4 regions of the Rhodococcus sp. 24CO genome follow, and region 4 is predicted to be linked to each of the others. Evidence: riboswitches for the same ligand, from Rfam matches in the RefSeq annotation. Region 4 holds a riboswitch; each other region holds the start of a gene.
The links. A riboswitch is a leader RNA that binds a small molecule or an ion and turns the genes downstream of it on or off. The one in region 4 is predicted to bind S-adenosylmethionine.
Positions count from the first base shown of each region.

Region 1: linked by a shared signal. The riboswitch ahead of V2B23_RS19920 (bifunctional o-acetylhomoserine/o-acetylserine sulfhydrylase) and the one ahead of V2B23_RS15435 (aminotransferase class V-fold PLP-dependent enzyme) in region 4 are both predicted to bind S-adenosylmethionine.
Region 2: linked by a shared signal. The riboswitch ahead of V2B23_RS20455 (putative leader peptide) and the one ahead of V2B23_RS15435 (aminotransferase class V-fold PLP-dependent enzyme) in region 4 are both predicted to bind S-adenosylmethionine.
Region 3: linked by a shared signal. The riboswitch ahead of V2B23_RS20430 (amino acid ABC transporter permease) and the one ahead of V2B23_RS15435 (aminotransferase class V-fold PLP-dependent enzyme) in region 4 are both predicted to bind S-adenosylmethionine.

Region 1 is NZ_JAZFNF010000007.1:451,020-455,229, reverse strand. It holds gene metX (homoserine O-acetyltransferase MetX) at 1-485, opposite strand, end outside; gene V2B23_RS19920 (bifunctional o-acetylhomoserine/o-acetylserine sulfhydrylase) at 482-1,777, opposite strand; SAM riboswitch class IV at 1,921-2,065, opposite strand; gene V2B23_RS19915 (NADP-dependent isocitrate dehydrogenase) at 2,372-3,595, shown strand; gene V2B23_RS19910 (MFS transporter) at 3,809-4,210, shown strand, end outside.
Region 2 is NZ_JAZFNF010000008.1:53,560-57,769, reverse strand. It holds gene V2B23_RS20460 (ABC transporter substrate-binding protein) at 1-1,400, opposite strand, end outside; gene V2B23_RS20455 (putative leader peptide) at 1,568-1,657, opposite strand; SAM riboswitch class I at 1,667-1,761, opposite strand; gene V2B23_RS20450 (GNAT family N-acetyltransferase) at 1,849-2,382, opposite strand; gene V2B23_RS20445 (FAD-dependent oxidoreductase) at 2,415-3,524, opposite strand; gene V2B23_RS20440 (ABC transporter substrate-binding protein) at 3,535-4,210, opposite strand, start outside.
Region 3 is NZ_JAZFNF010000008.1:49,308-53,517, reverse strand. It holds gene V2B23_RS20440 (ABC transporter substrate-binding protein) at 1-254, opposite strand, end outside; gene V2B23_RS20435 (amino acid ABC transporter ATP-binding protein) at 317-1,102, opposite strand; gene V2B23_RS20430 (amino acid ABC transporter permease) at 1,099-2,073, opposite strand; SAM riboswitch class I at 2,286-2,381, opposite strand; gene V2B23_RS20425 (sulfite exporter TauE/SafE family protein) at 2,583-3,350, shown strand; gene V2B23_RS20420 (HAD-IIA family hydrolase) at 3,388-4,200, shown strand.
Region 4 is NZ_JAZFNF010000005.1:538,798-543,007, forward strand. It holds gene V2B23_RS15425 (PaaX family transcriptional regulator C-terminal domain-containing protein) at 1-253, shown strand, start outside; gene V2B23_RS15430 (hypothetical protein) at 232-846, opposite strand; gene V2B23_RS15435 (aminotransferase class V-fold PLP-dependent enzyme) at 977-2,299, opposite strand; SAM riboswitch class IV at 2,354-2,468, opposite strand; gene V2B23_RS15440 (BCCT family transporter) at 3,011-4,210, shown strand, end outside.

The DNA of each region.
Region 1 (4,210 bases), on a different contig from region 4:
ATGGAACCGCCGACTACCGAAGCCAGTCGATCGATGCCGAGCAGGTCGATCAGCTTCTTCTCGGCTGCGACCTGATCCCGAATGGAGATGCCGGGAAACCGGCTACCCCACGGTTTGCCGTCCTCGGCAAGGGAACTCGGACCGGTGGTGCCGCGACAACCGCCCAGAACATTGGTGGCGATGACACACCATTCGCCTGTGTCGACAGGTTCGCCCGGGCCAACCATTCCGTTCCACCAACCGGGTGACGGCTGATTCTCGGACGACGGACCGGTGACGTGTGAGTCGCCGGTCAATGCATGTTCCACGAGCACGACGTTGTCGCGGTTCGGGGACAGTTCGCCCCACCGTTGAACCGCAAGCGATACCGACGGCAGCACCGCGCCGTTCTCGAGTTGCAGCGAGCCGATGTCGACGGTTCCGACTCGGCCGTCCGGGGGCGGCAGGACATCCGCGACCGGTGTCTGAGCCTCGTTGACGGTCAAGACGCTGCCGCCGCGGTGAGGCCGGTTTCGAGATCGGCGAGGATGTCGGCGATGCCTTCGATTCCGACGGCGAGGCGGACGAGACCGGGGGTGACGCCGGCGGCGAGTTGTTCCTCGGGGGTGAGTTGGGCGTGAGTGGTGGAGGCGGGGTGGATGACGAGGGAGCGGACGTCACCGATGTTGGCGACGTGGCTGTGCAGCGTCAGGGCGTTGACGAACTTCTTGCCGGCGTCGACGCCGCCGGGTAGTTCGAACGTGACGATGGCGCCGGTTCCCTTGGGGGTCAGCTGCTTTCCGCGTTCGTACCACGGCGAGGAGGGGAGTCCGGCGTAGGAGACGGACGCGACGGCCTGGTGGCCTTCGAGGAATTCGGCCACCTGCTGAGCGTTGGAGACATGGCGCTCGATGCGCAGGCTCAACGTTTCGATGCCCTGGGCGATGAGGAACGCGTTGAACGGTGCGACGGCGGAGCCGAGGTCGCGCAGCAGTTGTACACGCGCCTTGAGAACGTAGGCGGGTGCGCCGAGGTCGGCGAAGGTGACGCCGTGGTAGCTCGGGTCGGGGGTGGTGAAGTTGGTGTGCCGGCCTTGCGTCCAGTCGAAAGTACCGCCGTCGACGATGACGCCGGCGATAGCCGTGCCGTGTCCGCCGAGGTATTTGGTGGCGGAGTGCAGGACGATGTCGGCGCCGTGTTCGAGGGGGCGAAGCAAGTAGGGCGTCGCGACGGTGTTGTCGACGATCAGGGGGAGGCCGTTCTCATGAGCCACCGCTGAGATCCCGGGGATGTCGAGGATGTGGTTCTTGGGATTTGCGATCGTTTCGCCGAAAAATGCCTTGGTGTTCGGGCGGATGGCTTCGCGCCAGTGGTCGAGGTTGTCGGGATCCTCGACGAACGTGACTTCGATGCCGAGCTTGCGAAGCGTGTAGTGCAGGAGGTTGTAGGTGCCGCCGTACAGGTAGGGGCTGGCAACGATATGGTCTCCGGCCTCTGCGAGGTTGAGGATTGCGAGGGTTTCGGCAGCCTGACCCGAGGACAGGAGGAGTGCCGCGACACCACCTTCGAGTGCAGCGATGCGCTGCTCGACGGCGTCCTGCGTCGGGTTCATGATGCGCGTGTAGATGTTGCCCGGCTCAGCCAGACCGAACAACGCGGCGGCGTGGTCGGTGCTGTCGAAGACGTAGCTGGTGGTCTGGTAGATCGGCAGTGCGCGCGCGTTGGTGGCGGTGTCTGCGGTTTGTCCGGCGTGGACCTGCTTGGTCTCGAAGGACCAGTTAGCTGAGATGTCGGTCATGATTTGTGTACTCCAGTGGTCTGACGGATAGCTGTCGGACGGGGGCGAATGATCGCCGCCCCGTGCTGGGGTCTATCTACAAGTGCGACACATACTGAAAAACCTCCGTGGGGCTCGGCCCGGTCTGGGGTCCGTCCCTGTCGGACCCGCGCTTGTCGCCTGGAAATCCGGTGAAACTGCAATTGCGCAGTTTCGCCTCGAGGCGACCTGGTCATCACCCGGGGCACCCCACCGCGGTTGGAGGGTTGCCGTCCAGCGAGCCGGGGCTTGACGCTGGTACTCATGACCGAGCTGAATTCTACCGGGAGTGAAGCCGAAGGATGACGCGGGTCGAAGTGTGCGGTGTCACCAGTCGCCATTCGACGTGAGGGTGCCCGCTAGCAGGCAAAAGTTACCGACGAGTAGTGACTTGGAGGAGGGGCTGCCGGTTGCGGCTCCCAGGGTTAGCAGTACGCTTGTCTTGTTTGGGACTCATCTCCCGGGATCAGTCCACACAGTCTAGGTTTGATAATCGAACCGTTCGCGGACTCACTCACAAAGTGTGACCGCAACCGTGTAACCAGGGGAAACTTCCTAGGAGGACGCGAAGCACCCATGTCCAAAATAAAGGTTGAGGGCACCGTCGTCGAACTCGACGGCGACGAGATGACACGCATTATCTGGCAGTTCATCAAAGACAAGTTGATCCACCCGTACCTCGATGTGAACCTCGAGTACTACGACCTCGGTATCGAATACCGCGACGAGACGGATGACCAGGTCACCATCGACGCCGCACACGCGATCCAGAAGCACGGCGTGGGCGTCAAGTGCGCCACCATCACGCCGGACGAGGCTCGTGTCGAGGAATTCGGTCTCAAGAAGATGTGGCGTTCCCCGAACGGAACGATCCGCAACATTCTCGGCGGCACGATCTTCCGCGCACCGATCATCATCTCGAACGTTCCGCGACTCGTCCCGGGCTGGACCAAGCCGATCATCATCGGCCGTCACGCATTCGGTGACCAGTACCGCGCCACAGACTTCAAGGTCCCCGGCCCCGGCAAGGTGATGATCACCTACACGCCTGAGGACGGAAGCGCACCGATCGAGCACGAACTGGTCAACTTCCCCGAGAATGGCGGCATCGTCCAGGGGCAGTACAACTTCAACGATTCCATCCGTGACTTCGCTCGTGCGTCGCTCACCTATGGTCTGCAGCAGAACTACCCGGTGTATCTGTCCACCAAGAACACCATTCTCAAGGCGTACGACGGTGCCTTCAAGGACATCTTCCAGCACGTCTACGAGACCGAGTTCAAGGCTGAGTTCGATGCCGCTGGTCTGACCTACGAACACCGCCTCATCGACGACATGGTCGCTTCCGCACTCAAGTGGGAGGGCGGCTACGTCTGGGCATGCAAGAACTACGACGGCGACGTCCAGTCCGACACAGTGGCTCAGGGCTTCGGCTCGCTCGGCCTCATGACGTCGGTTCTGCTGACACCGGACGGAAAGACCTGTGAGGCAGAGGCTGCTCACGGCACCGTCACGCGTCACTACCGTCAGCACCAGCAGGGCAAGCCCACCTCGACCAACCCGATCGCGTCCATCTTCGCGTGGACCCGTGGGCTCGAGCACCGCGGCAAGCTCGACAACACCCCTGAGGTCATCGGCTTCGCGCAGCAGCTCGAAGACGTTGTCATCAAGACCGTCGAAAGCGGCCAGATGACCAAGGACCTCTCGATGCTGGTCGGCGGCGACCAGGGTTACCTGACCACCGAAGAATTCCTCGGTGCGCTCGATGTGAACCTGCAGAAGTCGATGGCAGCCAAGTAGTAAGTTCCACAGCTGCACTTTCCAGATGGGACGCCCGGACTCCGGGCGTCCCATCTGTGTCTGCTCTGTGTCTGCAGTCTCACGTGAGCGAACTCACCCGCTCTCACTTGGAAGTTCAACCAAGGGTGCGACCACAATTGACCAGTGACTTCGTCTACCCTCTCCCGCCCTGATGCCCCGACATCCGGGGCTCGGTCTGCCAGGGGTCCGGCGATGCTCGCGTTGGCACTCGGCGGATTCGGAATCGGCACCACCGAGTTCGTGGCAATGGGTCTCCTGCCGGAGATGGCAACCGGGTTGGGGGTGTCCGAGCCCACCGCCGGTCATGTCATTTCCGCGTATGCGCTCGGTGTTGTGGTCGGCGCGCCGCTCATCGCGGCGCTGACTGCTCGGATCCCGCGACGCACATTGCTGATCGCGCTCATGATCGCGTTCACGGTGGGCAATGCCGCGTCGGTGTTCGCGCCGTCGTACACCACGCTGATGCTCGCCCGGTTTGTCGCCGGGTTGCCGCACGGTGCCTACTTCGGTGTTGCCGCCCTCGTTGCGGCGCACCTGGCTGAACCGGGTAAACGTGCCAAAGCCGTTGCCATGGTGATGATGGGTCTCTCCGTC
Region 2 (4,210 bases), on a different contig from region 4:
AGATTTCGACCGTCGAGGCCGAAGGACGCCCGAAGGATGTCCGCATCGGCACGGGTGGAGTTGTAGTACACGGCATCGTAATCACCCGAAGTCTGCTTCTCGGTGAGTTCCCCGTTGGACAGCAGGTTGAGCCTCGCATCCACACCCACCTTCCGCAGCTGCTGCTGAACCAGCTCGAGGATTGCCTGGTTGCCGGCGAACGCCGGGCTGAAGGAAATCGCGAAAGTCAGTTTCTGGCCGTCCTTCTCACGTACTCCGTCGGAACCGGCCTTCCACCCTGCCGCATCGAGTAGCTTTTCCGCTTTGTCGGCGTCATAGGTCACGACACCTGATTGATCGGCATAGAGCGGTGTGGTGTGCGCCAGTGGGCTCGTCGCCGGGAAGAACGACGGATCCAGGACCGTGTCGACAAGTTCCTGCCGGTTGATCGCGGGGATGATCGCTTGGCGCACAGCCTGATCGGCGAGAACACCGCGGCTCACGTTGGGCTGGAAGAAGAAGCTCACCCCGGGATTGGGCCGAGTGAGAATGCGTCCGCCTGCCGCTTCGATCTGCGGAGCGTCCTGCGTCAATGCGTCACTGACCGCGTCGAGTTGCCCCGAGGCGACGCTGCCTGCACGCACTCCCGACTCCGGAACAACAGTGAAGTTGACGCCGTCCAGATACGCCTCCCCCTGATGACCGGTCACATCCGACGACCAGTTGTATCCGGCGCGCTTCTCGATCGCGACCGATCGATCCTGCTGCCAGTCCGTGTAGACAAACGGGCCGGATCCCACAACCGCAGCCCCGGCGCAACGCTGCTCCGACGGTAGTGCCGTGGTCGAGTCCGCCAGAATGCCGAGCTGCGGCGTCGAAGTTGCCTGCAGGAACTGAACATTGGGACCGGAGAAGTTGACCTTGGCGGTGTGGGCGTCGACGACATCCGTGCCGGTGTACGAGGACAGGTAGCTCTTCGCCAGGGCGGCGTTCGGGCCCAGATCCTTGACCACGTCGAAGTTCTTCTTGACCGACTCTGCCGTCACCGGCGTACCGTCACTGAACGTGACACCGTCGCGCAGCGTGAACGTGAAGCTAGCGGCATCGGGGCTGATGTCCCAACTTTTTGCCAGCCACGGCGTGATCTCACCTGTCTCCGGATCCTGGTCGGTCAGCGAATCCACCACGGTACGAGTGACATACACAGTCTGATTCGTACCTGCCTGTGCAGGGTCAGCGCAGGTGGGCGCCGTCGAGAGTCCGTAGCGCAGGGTTCCACCCGACTGGGCCGGCCCGGCGTCGGCGCTGGTGTCACCACTACTGGTGCTGCAACCGGCAAGTACGGTGCCGAGAACCGAAATAGCGCCGATACCAGCGGCGACGGTGACGCGTGAGCGTGCACCGATTGAGCGTGAAGACACCAAGAACTCCTAAAGAGGCATGCGGAAAAGCGCGCTTGCCACCACCGGAGTACGGGGCAAGCAAGCACGAATCAGCTACGAAGAGAAGAGAAAACAGGCTTACCCACGTACGGGAGCCTCGAGAGACTGACCAGGGTCAACTACGACGGTAAACATCGCGGCCATGGTCAGTGAGTACAGAACGATCCTGCTGTGCGGCACAGGTCTACGTGACGACGCGACCACGCGGTAGCGAAACCGCCTTCAACTGCCTTCATTACTGCATTCCTCCATCGATCCTGGCGGTAGCACCCTCACGCGATGACGCGAAGGGTTGCTGCGACTTCATTGAGCCAGGTCTCTCTGTCGCTCGAGATGGTCGTTCGCAAGTCTACGAGATGATCGCGAGTTGTCAACTCGTTCAGTAGGAATTGCAGGCTACGCCACATTTTCGGGAACCGCGCCGCGCTCATGCCGATACCCGCCGGTCGTAGTCATGCCGTACCCGTAGCTTCTTCTCGAATGGGTGAATTCCCACGTCGAGCGGTGACAGCGCGGTGTCGTACAGCGGCGCGTAGCCACATGACAGGTAGAGCGCGACCGCTTCGGGTTGGCGTGGACCGGTTGTGAGATAGACCCGGTTGTATCCCCGAGCTGCGATCTCGGACTCCAACTCCCGGACAACGATCTTTCCGAGGCCACGCTGACGAAAAGCAGCCGACGTCCAGATTCTTTTCAGTTCGGCTGTTGTGGAATCGAATTGACGAAACGCGCCACCGGCGATGGCTTGATCACCGAGCGTGAGAACCAGCAACGCTCCGTGCGGCGGTGCAAACTCCTCGGCCGGATAGGTTGTGAGATCTTCGAACACCTCGTCACGCGTACCGCCGTATCGCGAACTGTATTCCACCGCCAATTCCGCGATGAGCGGAGCTGCCAGCGGATCGTTCTGCGACACCGACCGCACCTCTACGCCGCCGATTCCCGCAATCTCGACACTCATGTGACCTTCCTTTCGGTTTCCTTGCGCCGCATTCACCGCACCCCTAGCTGGAATTGCTGCGGCGACAGAGTATTTCCTTCCACCAGATCGGCCACCAGCTCACCCAACGCCGGCCCGAATTTGAATCCGTGTCCGGAGAAACCTGCGGCGACGGTGATCGCACCGACCCTGTCGATCACAAAATTGCTGTCAGGTGTGCTGGTGTACAGGCAGGTCAGGGACTCGACCTGGGTTGAATCGACACCCGGCAACCACGCTTCGGCATAGTCGACCAGACGCTGTTCGCCGGCGATGTCGGGCGTGTAGCTACGAGTCTGCGGAGTCACCTCCGGCCCCGTCGCATGCTCGCCGATCTTGATGCCGTCTTCGGAACCGAGTCCGTAGATCCCGGCTGTGTCCAGCTCTGCACCGGGATGATGAACAAAGCTCGGCCACTCCGTTCCAGGATCGAGGGGCGCAAAATGTGCCGGTTGTTCCTGCGTCGTACGCAAAGTCGGCAACACGACCTGTGCGCCGAGTTCGCTTCGCTCGATCAATTCCGCGGTCCACGCGCCGGCGGCAATCACTACGTGCCGCGCTCGCAGCGTCCCGTCGTCCGTGATCACGTCGACGCCGTACGACGCCTCGGCAACTGCCTGGACCCGCGTGTTGTGGCGGACGTCAGCGCCCTCGAACCGTGAACCCGCTTCGAGTGCAACGACGGCGCGGTCCGCGTGCAGCCTGCCCGCATCGCGGTGATGCAGGACGGTTGTATCGAATCGCAGCCCCGGCCAGCGGGCCGACGCTTCGGCTGGAGTGAGGATCTCGCCCTTGATACCCGCTTCGACAAGCACCCGCGACTTGGTCAGGACGGCAACGGGCAGCCCATGGTCGACGGCGCCCGTCAGTTCCAGAAACCCGATGTCCGTTGTTGTTTCCAACTCCTGCCACAGCGGAAGGGCCGACGCTGCCAGCGCGGTGTACAGGTGATTGTCGTATGCCTGCCGGTAGATACGTGACGTGCCATGGGACGCACCGTGCTTGTGCCCCGGCGTGAACTGCTCGAGCTGCACGACGCTGTGCCCGCGCGCCGCGAGCCGCCACGCGGCAGAGGACCCGACAAGCCCTCCGCCGATGACGATCGCATCGAAGATCTCACTCATTTGCGGATGCTCACTTGGTCTTCGGAAGGCCGGGCGGGTTGATCAGCGACGTGTCGACGGCTTCACCGGTGATGTTCCAGCGCTCGAGAATCTGCTGGTACGTGCCGTTCTCGATGGTGTGGTTGATGGCGTCGTTGATTGCCTTGATCAGGCCGTTGTCCTTCTTCACCAGCACGGCGATCTGTCCTTGCAGGGTGTCGCCCGCACCGGAGAATTCCCCGACCACCTCGGTTTCACCCGACTGCTTGGCATGGAACTGCGACGACGGGTTCGGTCCGAAGTAAGCATCGATGCGACCGGACTGCAGCGGGAGGTAGTAGTCAGTGGTGTTCTGATAGTAGGAGATATCGGTAGGTGCCAGACCGGCCGCGACGTTCTGCTCGTTCCACTTGACCAGCAGCGCTTCCTGATTGGTCCCGGAACCCACCGCGATCTTCAGACCCGCAATGTCCTTGGGTTCCGTGATGGAGACCCCGGCACCCTTTTTGGCCTCGAACGCGAGGGTATCGAGGCGGTAGGTGGCAAAGTCGTACTTCTCCTTACGTTCCTCTGTGACAGTCACATTGGAGAGGAACGCGTCGGCTTCACCAGAGTCGATCCGGACGAAGTTCTGTGCCCAGTCAGCCGTCTGCAGGTCTACCTTCAACCCGAGTACATCGCCGATCAGGTAGGCGAAGTCGGTCTCC
Region 3 (4,210 bases), on a different contig from region 4:
GGCGGAGCAGATCCGGCGCTACCGGTCACTCGCAGGGTGCCGCTGTCGCGGATGTCCGCAGGCACCTCGGCAGCGATGGAATCGACTTTCGCGGTGGTGATGCGATTCTGCTCTGCGGTGAGGTTGTAACCCGCGGCTGCAGTGACCTGGCTGCCGTCGGACTCCGCGTCCGCACTGCTGCATCCAGCGCTGAGCAGTCCGACAGTGGCGAGAGCCGAGATCAGAAACGTGGCGCGGCGGGATCGAGAGAACATCAGTGTGTGCCTTTCGGGGAAGTGTCTGTGTGGTGACGGCGTCATAACCGTCGACCGTGTCGTCAGAGGACGCGGGAGAGAAAAGCTTTGGTTCGTTCGTGGACGGGATTGTCGATCACCTGCGAGGGCGGGCCCTGTTCGACGATGACGCCGCCGTCCATGAAGACTGCGGTGTCCGCTACCTCGCGGGCGAAGCCGACTTCGTGCGTGACGATGATCAACGTGGCACCGTCACGAGCGAGTTGGGCAAGAACTTCGAGAACTTCACCAACCAGTTCCGGGTCCAGTGCCGACGTCGGTTCGTCGAAGAGAATCACCGCCGGCCGCAGTGCCAAGGCTCGAGCAATGGCAACTCGCTGCTGTTGGCCACCGGAGAGTTGACGTGGATACTGATCGGCTTTGTCTCCCACACCGACTCGTTCGAGTAAGATCCGCGCCTCTCGGTACACGTCTTCGCGATCACGCTTCTGCGCCGACAGCGGGGCTTCCACTACATTTTCGAGAGCGGTGAGATGGGGAAACAGGTTGAAGTTCTGGAACACGAAACCGATGTGCGAGCGTTGCTTCAGGATTTCGCGATCGCGCAGTTCGTGTAGCCGATTTCCCTTGCGCCGGTATCCGATCAGTTCCCCGTCGATCCGCACTGTTCCCCGGTCGACCTTCTCCAGGTGATTCAGGGTGCGCAGCAGAGTGGATTTTCCCGAACCCGACGGCCCGAGAATGACGGTCACCTCGCCCTTGCGGACCAGGAGATCCACGCCGGCAAGCACTTCCAGTGAACCGAACGACTTGTGGATGCCCCGCGCCTCGACGGCGTAGACGTTGTCTTCGATCAATTCCGCGGTCATCGGGTCGCACCCCTCGGAATGTCGAGACGCGCATCACGAATCTCGTTGAATTTGTTGCGCGCCTTCTGCAGAGGCGTCAACGGAAGTGCTCGCGCCGAGCCGCGAGCGTAATGACGTTCGACGTAGTACTGGCCGATCGAGAGCAGCGTCGTGAGGATGATGTACCAGAGTGTTGCAACCATCAGGAGCGGCACCACTCGTCCGTTGCGCCCGAAGATGACCTGTACTTGGTAGAACAGTTCGGCGATTGCCATCGTCGAGACGATAGACGTCCCCTTGAACAACCCGATCACTTCGTTCGCGGCATTGGGAAGAATCGCCCGCATCGCCTGCGGCAGAATGATCTTGAAGAACTGGCGTCGGCGAGGAATCCCGAGCGAATGAGCAGCTTCGATCTGCCCGTGATCCACCGAGATTATGCCGGAGCGGATGATCTCCGCGGAGTACGCAGCCTGATGCAGCGCTAAACCGATGACAGCTGCGGTGAATCCGCCGATGACTCCGCTGGTCTGAAACGTGAAGAATTCCGGCCCGAACGGTATTCCGAGAGAGAGCGTTTGGTAGAGATAGGTGATGTTGAACCAGAAGAGCAACTGCACGATCAGTGGAATCGAGCGGAACGCCCAGATATAAGTCCAGGCGATCACCTGCAGAACCGGATTATTCGACAGTCGACCAAGCGCCAGCACGACTCCGAGTCCGAACCCGAGGATCGTTCCCCACAAGGTCAGTTTGATCGTCACCCACAATGCGGCAAGCACCGACTTCGCGGTGAAGTACTGCGCGAACGTCGGCCAGTCCCAGCCGGGATTCACCACAAGACCATGAATGAACTGGGCCAGCAGGATCAGTACTATCGCACTGACCACCCATTGGAACGGATGCCAGGTGCGGGCAACAACAAGTTCCGAGTCGGAAAGCTGAGGCTCGGCTACCGACTTCTCGGGGCGGACCTCGGTGGGCGCGCTCACGGCGCGCTGCCTGACGGAGTGGACATCACAAAATAGACCTTTCGGAATATGGGATTGCTGCGCGACGAATTTCCAGTGCAGAGAATTTCGGTCAGCGACAGTGACACGATGCGGTACGACGCAGGTCGATGTGACGTCGACGGTGCGGTGCGTACGCGTTCGAACCGGCGCACGAAGCAATACCGGCGCAGCGAGTGATACCCATGTGATGCCTTCCATCGGTCCTGGCAGAAAGCACCCGCTCCCGATTACTCGGGGGGTTGCTGCGACGTCGATGAGCCAGGTCTCTCGGTCGCTCGAGATGGTGAGCAAAGAGTAGACGCAGAATCCCCGGTCGTCAAATGTTGTATTTCCCTGCGAGACAAGGGAAATAGGGAACTATGCATGTTGAAATCAGGCTGATCGCAAGCCTCCCGAAAGCGGCGAAGGCAGTGTTGAATAGATGAGCCGCATCCGGCGCCCGCGAGCCACCGCTCACCCCCGAATCGCCCTGCAGTACCGTCTGCGGAGTGAGCGGACTGGACGCATTTTTTATTCTCGTGGCAGGTATCGGTGCCGGGGCGATCAACGCCGTGGTGGGCAGTGGAACTCTGATCACGTTCCCCACGCTCGTGGCTTTCGGCATGCCTCCGGTCACCGCGACGATGTCCAATGCCGTCGGCCTGGTCGCCGGGGGTGTTTCCGGCACCTGGGGTTACCGACGCGAATTGTCGGGGCAGTGGGACCGGCTTCGGTGGCAGATTCCGGCGTCGCTCGCCGGGGCGCTGCTCGGCTCGTGGTTGCTGATGCACCTACCCGAGAAGTTGTTCGAGACCATAGTTCCGGTATTGCTGATCCTGGCGCTCGCTCTCGTCCTCCTCCAACCACGGATCCAGGCGTGGGCGAAGAAGCGCTCGACCGAAGAGACAACGTTGTCGACCACACGGTTGATGCTCCTGACTGCGGGCACATTTGCCGTCGGTATCTACGGCGGCTATTTCACCGCCGCACAGGGCATCCTCCTGATCGGTGTGATGGGTGCCATCCTTCCCGAAACCCTGCAGCGCATGAACGGCGCGAAGAACCTGCTCTCACTACTCGTCAACATCGTCGCCGCGGTGATGTACATCAGCTTGGCCTTCGACCAGATCAATTGGGCAGCAGCCGGTTTGATCGCTGTCGGCTCGCTCGGCGGCGGTGTACTCGGAGCCCGCTACGGGCGACGCCTGTCTCCCACTGCGCTGCGGTACACGATTGTCGTCGTCGGCCTGATCGGACTGTGGCGTCTACTCGCTTGACCGCCCACGCCGGACGCCGTTCCCACATACTTGAAGCATGACCAAAACCGCGAATGAAACCCAGTGGACCTACCTCATGGACATGGACGGGGTCCTTGTTCACGAAGAACACTTGATACCGGGAGCGGATACGTTCCTCGCCGAACTTGCAGCGAACAACATCCCGTACATGGTGCTGACCAACAACTCGATCAGAACGCCACGAGACTTACGGGCACGTCTACTCAACTCCGGTCTCGACATCCCGGAGAAGTCCATCTGGACGTCAGCGCTGGCGACCGCCACCTTCCTCGCAAATCAACGACCGGGAGGCAGCGCGTACGTGGTCGGCGAATCCGGCCTGACCACGGCGCTGCACGACATCGGATACGTCCTGACGGACAGCGATCCCGATTACGTCGTCCTGGGAGAAACCCGCACCTACTCGTTCGAGGCCATCACCACCGCCATCAGATTGGTCGAGCGAGGCTCGCGGTTCATTGCCACCAATCCCGACGCCACCGGGCCCTCACGGGAGGGTTCGTTGCCTGCCACCGGTTCGGTTGCCGCCTTGATCACCAAAGCCACGGGACGCGACCCGTACTACGTCGGCAAGCCGAATGCCCTCATGATGCGATCCGCACTGCGGTCCATCGGCGCTCATTCAGCCAACACCCTGATGATCGGCGACCGGATGGACACCGACATCGTGTGTGGCCTGGAGGCCGGCTTGCAGACCATCCTCGTCATGACCGGGATCTCGACACCGGCGTCCGTGGAGCTGTACCCATATCGCCCGACCATTGTTCTGGAATCCGTCGCCGCCCTTGTCGGAAATACGACGGATCCTTTTCGTAGCACTAAACAATGACAATTCGGAC
Region 4 (4,210 bases):
CACTTCAGCCTTCACTGCCACTGACGCCGTAACGATGACAATCGAACTCGCGGCGGAATTCACGCGAGCGATGGAACCCGATCCGCTCCTACCACCGGAATTACTGCCCACCAACTGGATTGGCAAGCGGGCGCGGTCGATCACTGCGCAGTGCTGGGCGCTTCTGGCACAGGTGGATGGCGCCGACCAACTGCCGTCGCTATTCCACCTCTACGCAGATGCAATCGGCGATCAGGACGCGAGCGTGCGCTGACGCTGCGGCAATCCGAAGCGCCCGAGAACCTCGTCGACAGCTGTGGCCGGAGTCACCAATCCCCGCGACTGCAGCCACGGAATGGTTTCGCCGACAAGATGTTCGAGAGTGCGAGGCAACGACAACGGAAGCAACGTCACACCGTCTGCAACGTCGGCAGCCCGAATATCGGCGATCAAACTGCCGAGACCGGACGGTGTTCCTACGTAGTGCAGCGACGCCGGGATACGCGGGACGTTCAGCGCACTGTCCAACTGCGCCAACTCTTTACGCGCAGCCCGCGCTTCCGGAGCGATCAGGATTTCGAGATCGACCAACACGGCAACAGAGTCAGGATCACGGCCGTCCTCGGCAATCGCCGCACGAATCTGGGCGCGCTGAGCTTGGGCGTCGCGCAGGTCGGTGGCACGGATCCGAATGACATTGACGGGGAAGGCCGTCAGATCGAGAAGGGTGTCACCTTCGGTGAGATCGACCCAGTAATCCGCGCCGATGAGCGGCAGGTTGCCGGGAGCTCCTTCGGCAGCGGGATGGTGGCCGAATCCGGTCAGTTCAACAGCTACGTGCAGGGAATGAGATGCGATAGAAGACATGTGTATCTCCGAAAGTATGGAGGGAGGGGTGAGCGCGAGACGATCGTCAGCTCGTACACATTCCAAACGCCGCAGTTGTCATGTCTGCCATGTTAGTTGCCTATTTCAATCACTGCATCCGGATGTGAGCTCAGACGCATTCGGCTGCGCCGGCGTCGCCGGCGGTGCCACCAAGGAAAGTGCGGGTCTCGGGCACAGGATTCCATGCACCGGCGGTCTTTTCGTAGTTCCAATCACGCTGATTCGAAACCAGGATGCTCACGGCGTTGATCAGGCGGGTGACGTCGTCGGAGCTGCTGCCCAATCCGAGGCTGGCGCGAACGGCACCGCCGGACAGGCCGAGACGTGAGAGCAACGGGTGTGCGCAGAAGCGTCCGTCGCGGACGCCGATGCCATGTTCTGCCGAGAGGAATGCGGCAACCTCGCCGGCTTCGTAGCCGTCGACGGTGAAGGTGACGATTCCGACGGCGTCGGGAGCATCGGCCCACAACCGGAGCAAGTTGACGCCGGCGACGGCGGCCAGTCCGTCGGTCAGCTGAGCGGTGAGCGCCTTCTCGTGCTCCGAGATGGCATCGAAGTCGAGAGCGGTCAGGGCGTCGCAGGCAGCGGCGATTGCAGCAGCACCGAGGACGTTGGGCGAACCGGCCTCGTGACGGGCGGGAGCGCAGGCCCACTCGGTGGATTCCAGCGTCACCTCACGGACAGCGCCACCACCGGCGAGGTACGGCTTGGCCTCGTCGAGCCAGTCGCGGCGACCGACGAGGACGCCGGCACCGAACGGTGCGTACAGCTTGTGTCCGGAGAATGCGAGGTAGTCGACTCCGCAGTCCTGCAGGTCGATACGACGGTGGGGAGCCAACTGCGCAGCGTCGACGAGGATGCGTGCACCACAACGATGTGCAATGTCCGCGAGGCGTGCGATCGGCAGGATCTCGCCGGTCACGTTGGACGCTCCCGTGATGGCGAGGAGTGCGGCGGGCTTGGTGCACAGTTCTGCGATCAGGCGCTCGATGGTTTCTTCGACGGTATCAGCGGCCGTGACGATGCGAGCATCGTTCCAGGGCAACAGGTTTGCGTGATGCTCGACGTCGAGAACGACAGTGCTGCCGGGCACGGACTGAGCGAGAAGATTGAGCGAGTCCGTCGTGTTGCGGGTGAAGACGACAACCTGATCGTCGGCGCAGTTCACGAAGCGGGCAACCGATTCGCGAGCGTTCTCGTAGGTGAGTGTGGAGATCCGCGAGGCGTATCCGGCACCACGGTGGACGCTGGCGTACGTGGGAAGCAGTTCCGCAATGCGGTCGGTGACCTGGGCCAACGCCGGCGCGCTCGCTGCGTAGTCGAAGTTCGCATAGGAACACTCGCCACCCTGGACGAGGGGAACCTGCAGGTCGGCGCCGGAAACCTTGGCGATGGGAGCGGTGCAGGTATCGGCACTCAGAACAGCAGTCATCGAAGACAATCCTCACGTTCAAGGACTCATTCGTTCGGGTGATGTCCCCGGAAGAGTCCGCGCTTGCCGAATCCGTTTTCGGATACAGCCGGGTCGTCACCCGGAGCACCCCACCGCGGAGGAGGGTTGCCGACCAGCAAGCCGGGGCTGAACACTGGTACTCGTGACCTGCAAACGAGAATGACAGGACTCCACCGGCTTGTCAACCCCAGCGCGGAGCGCGCTCTCGATACCGACAAATCGCCCGACGTCTCCTCGTGGTGACCACCATCACGGCAACGTTTCGACTTCCGTGGCACCGCTATCGTCGAGAGCGGCATCCGCGGGCCATAAGCGGTGACCTACAAAATCATTCGCCGAGTTTGACAAATTCGATTCGTTCCGAAGCTCACGAAGATCCTTCGTTCCTTGAATTCCAGAGAGATTCGAACAAATTTCGAACCTGAGATTGCGAAAATCATTTAACAGCAACAAAATACAGGTGAATAGCCGAATAGAGCCGGCATATTCGTCAACACTGCACCACCTTTCATTCATTTGAGTCGACAGAACTGCGCAGCTACGTTGAATTGCAAAGCGATAGCCCGGTCTTTACTGCGATGGTGCGAGCACATGCCCACCTACGCGACCTGTGGCCGCCATACGAGGGCTGAACGCGTCGACGATGTCGCCGGAGTGCGATAGGCACGCTGAACTGTGTGAAGGAGCGAGATGACTGCGGTCAAAAACGCGTGGAAGGGACTACGGAAACCCGTATTCGTCCCGGCATCGATAGTGATCTTCGGGCTGATCGCCTTTGCCGTGATCTACTCCGGGACTGCGTCCGACGCCTTCCAGAGCCTCAACAACGCCATCACCGATGGTGTCGGCTGGTGGTACATCCTGTCCGCCACCGGATTTGTGGTCTTTGCGCTCTACTGCGCGATCAGCCGGATCGGCAACATCAGGCTCGGCCGCGACGACGAACAACCCGAGTTCGGCATGATGTCGTGGTTTGCCATGCTGTTCAGTGCTGGCATGGGCATCGGTCTGGTGTTTTACGGAGTGGCAGAACCACTTTCGCACTACGTGGACCCGCCGGTCGCGGGCCGGGTAGCAGGATCCACCGACGCGGCCGCAAATCAGGCCATGGAACTGACGATGTTCCATTGGGGCCTGCACGCGTGGGCCATCTACGTTGTTGTCGGTCTCGGACTGGCGTACATGACCTACCGCAAGGGTCGCCCGCTCTCGATCCGCTGGCTCCTCGAACCCCTACTCGGACGCGCCCGCATCGAGGGCAAGATCGGGCACGCCATCGACGTCGTCGCGATCGTCGGCACCCTGTTCGGCGTCGCCACCTCGCTCGGATTCGGTGTTCAGCAGATTACCGCCGGCCTCGACTACCTCGGCTGGGTGGAAACCGACAACTGGCTGGTCATCGCCATCATCGTCATCGTGACGGGTATGGCCACCTTCTCCGTGGTCTCCGGTGTCACCAAGGGCCTGAAGTGGCTCTCCAACATCAACATGATGCTCGCTGCAGCGCTGGCCCTGTTCGTCCTGATCCTCGGCCCCACGTTGTTCCTGCTGCAGTCCTGGGTACAGAACCTCGGCGGCTACGTTCAGGCCCTTCCGGAACTGATGCTGCGCACCTCCCCGTTTGCGGAAGACGGCTGGCAGGGCACATGGACCATCTTCTACTGGGGTTGGTGGATGAGCTGGGCACCGTTTGTCGGCATGTTCATCGCACGCATCTCACGTGGTCGCACCATCCGCGAATTCGTCTTCGGTGTGCTGCTGGCCCCGACGCTGGTCGGTTCGTTGTGGTTCACGATCTTCGGTAACTCCGGCATTCTGCGTCAGCGCAACGAGGGCACCATGCTCGACGGGTCCGGCGCCGTCGACACCAACACGTCGCTGTTCACGCTT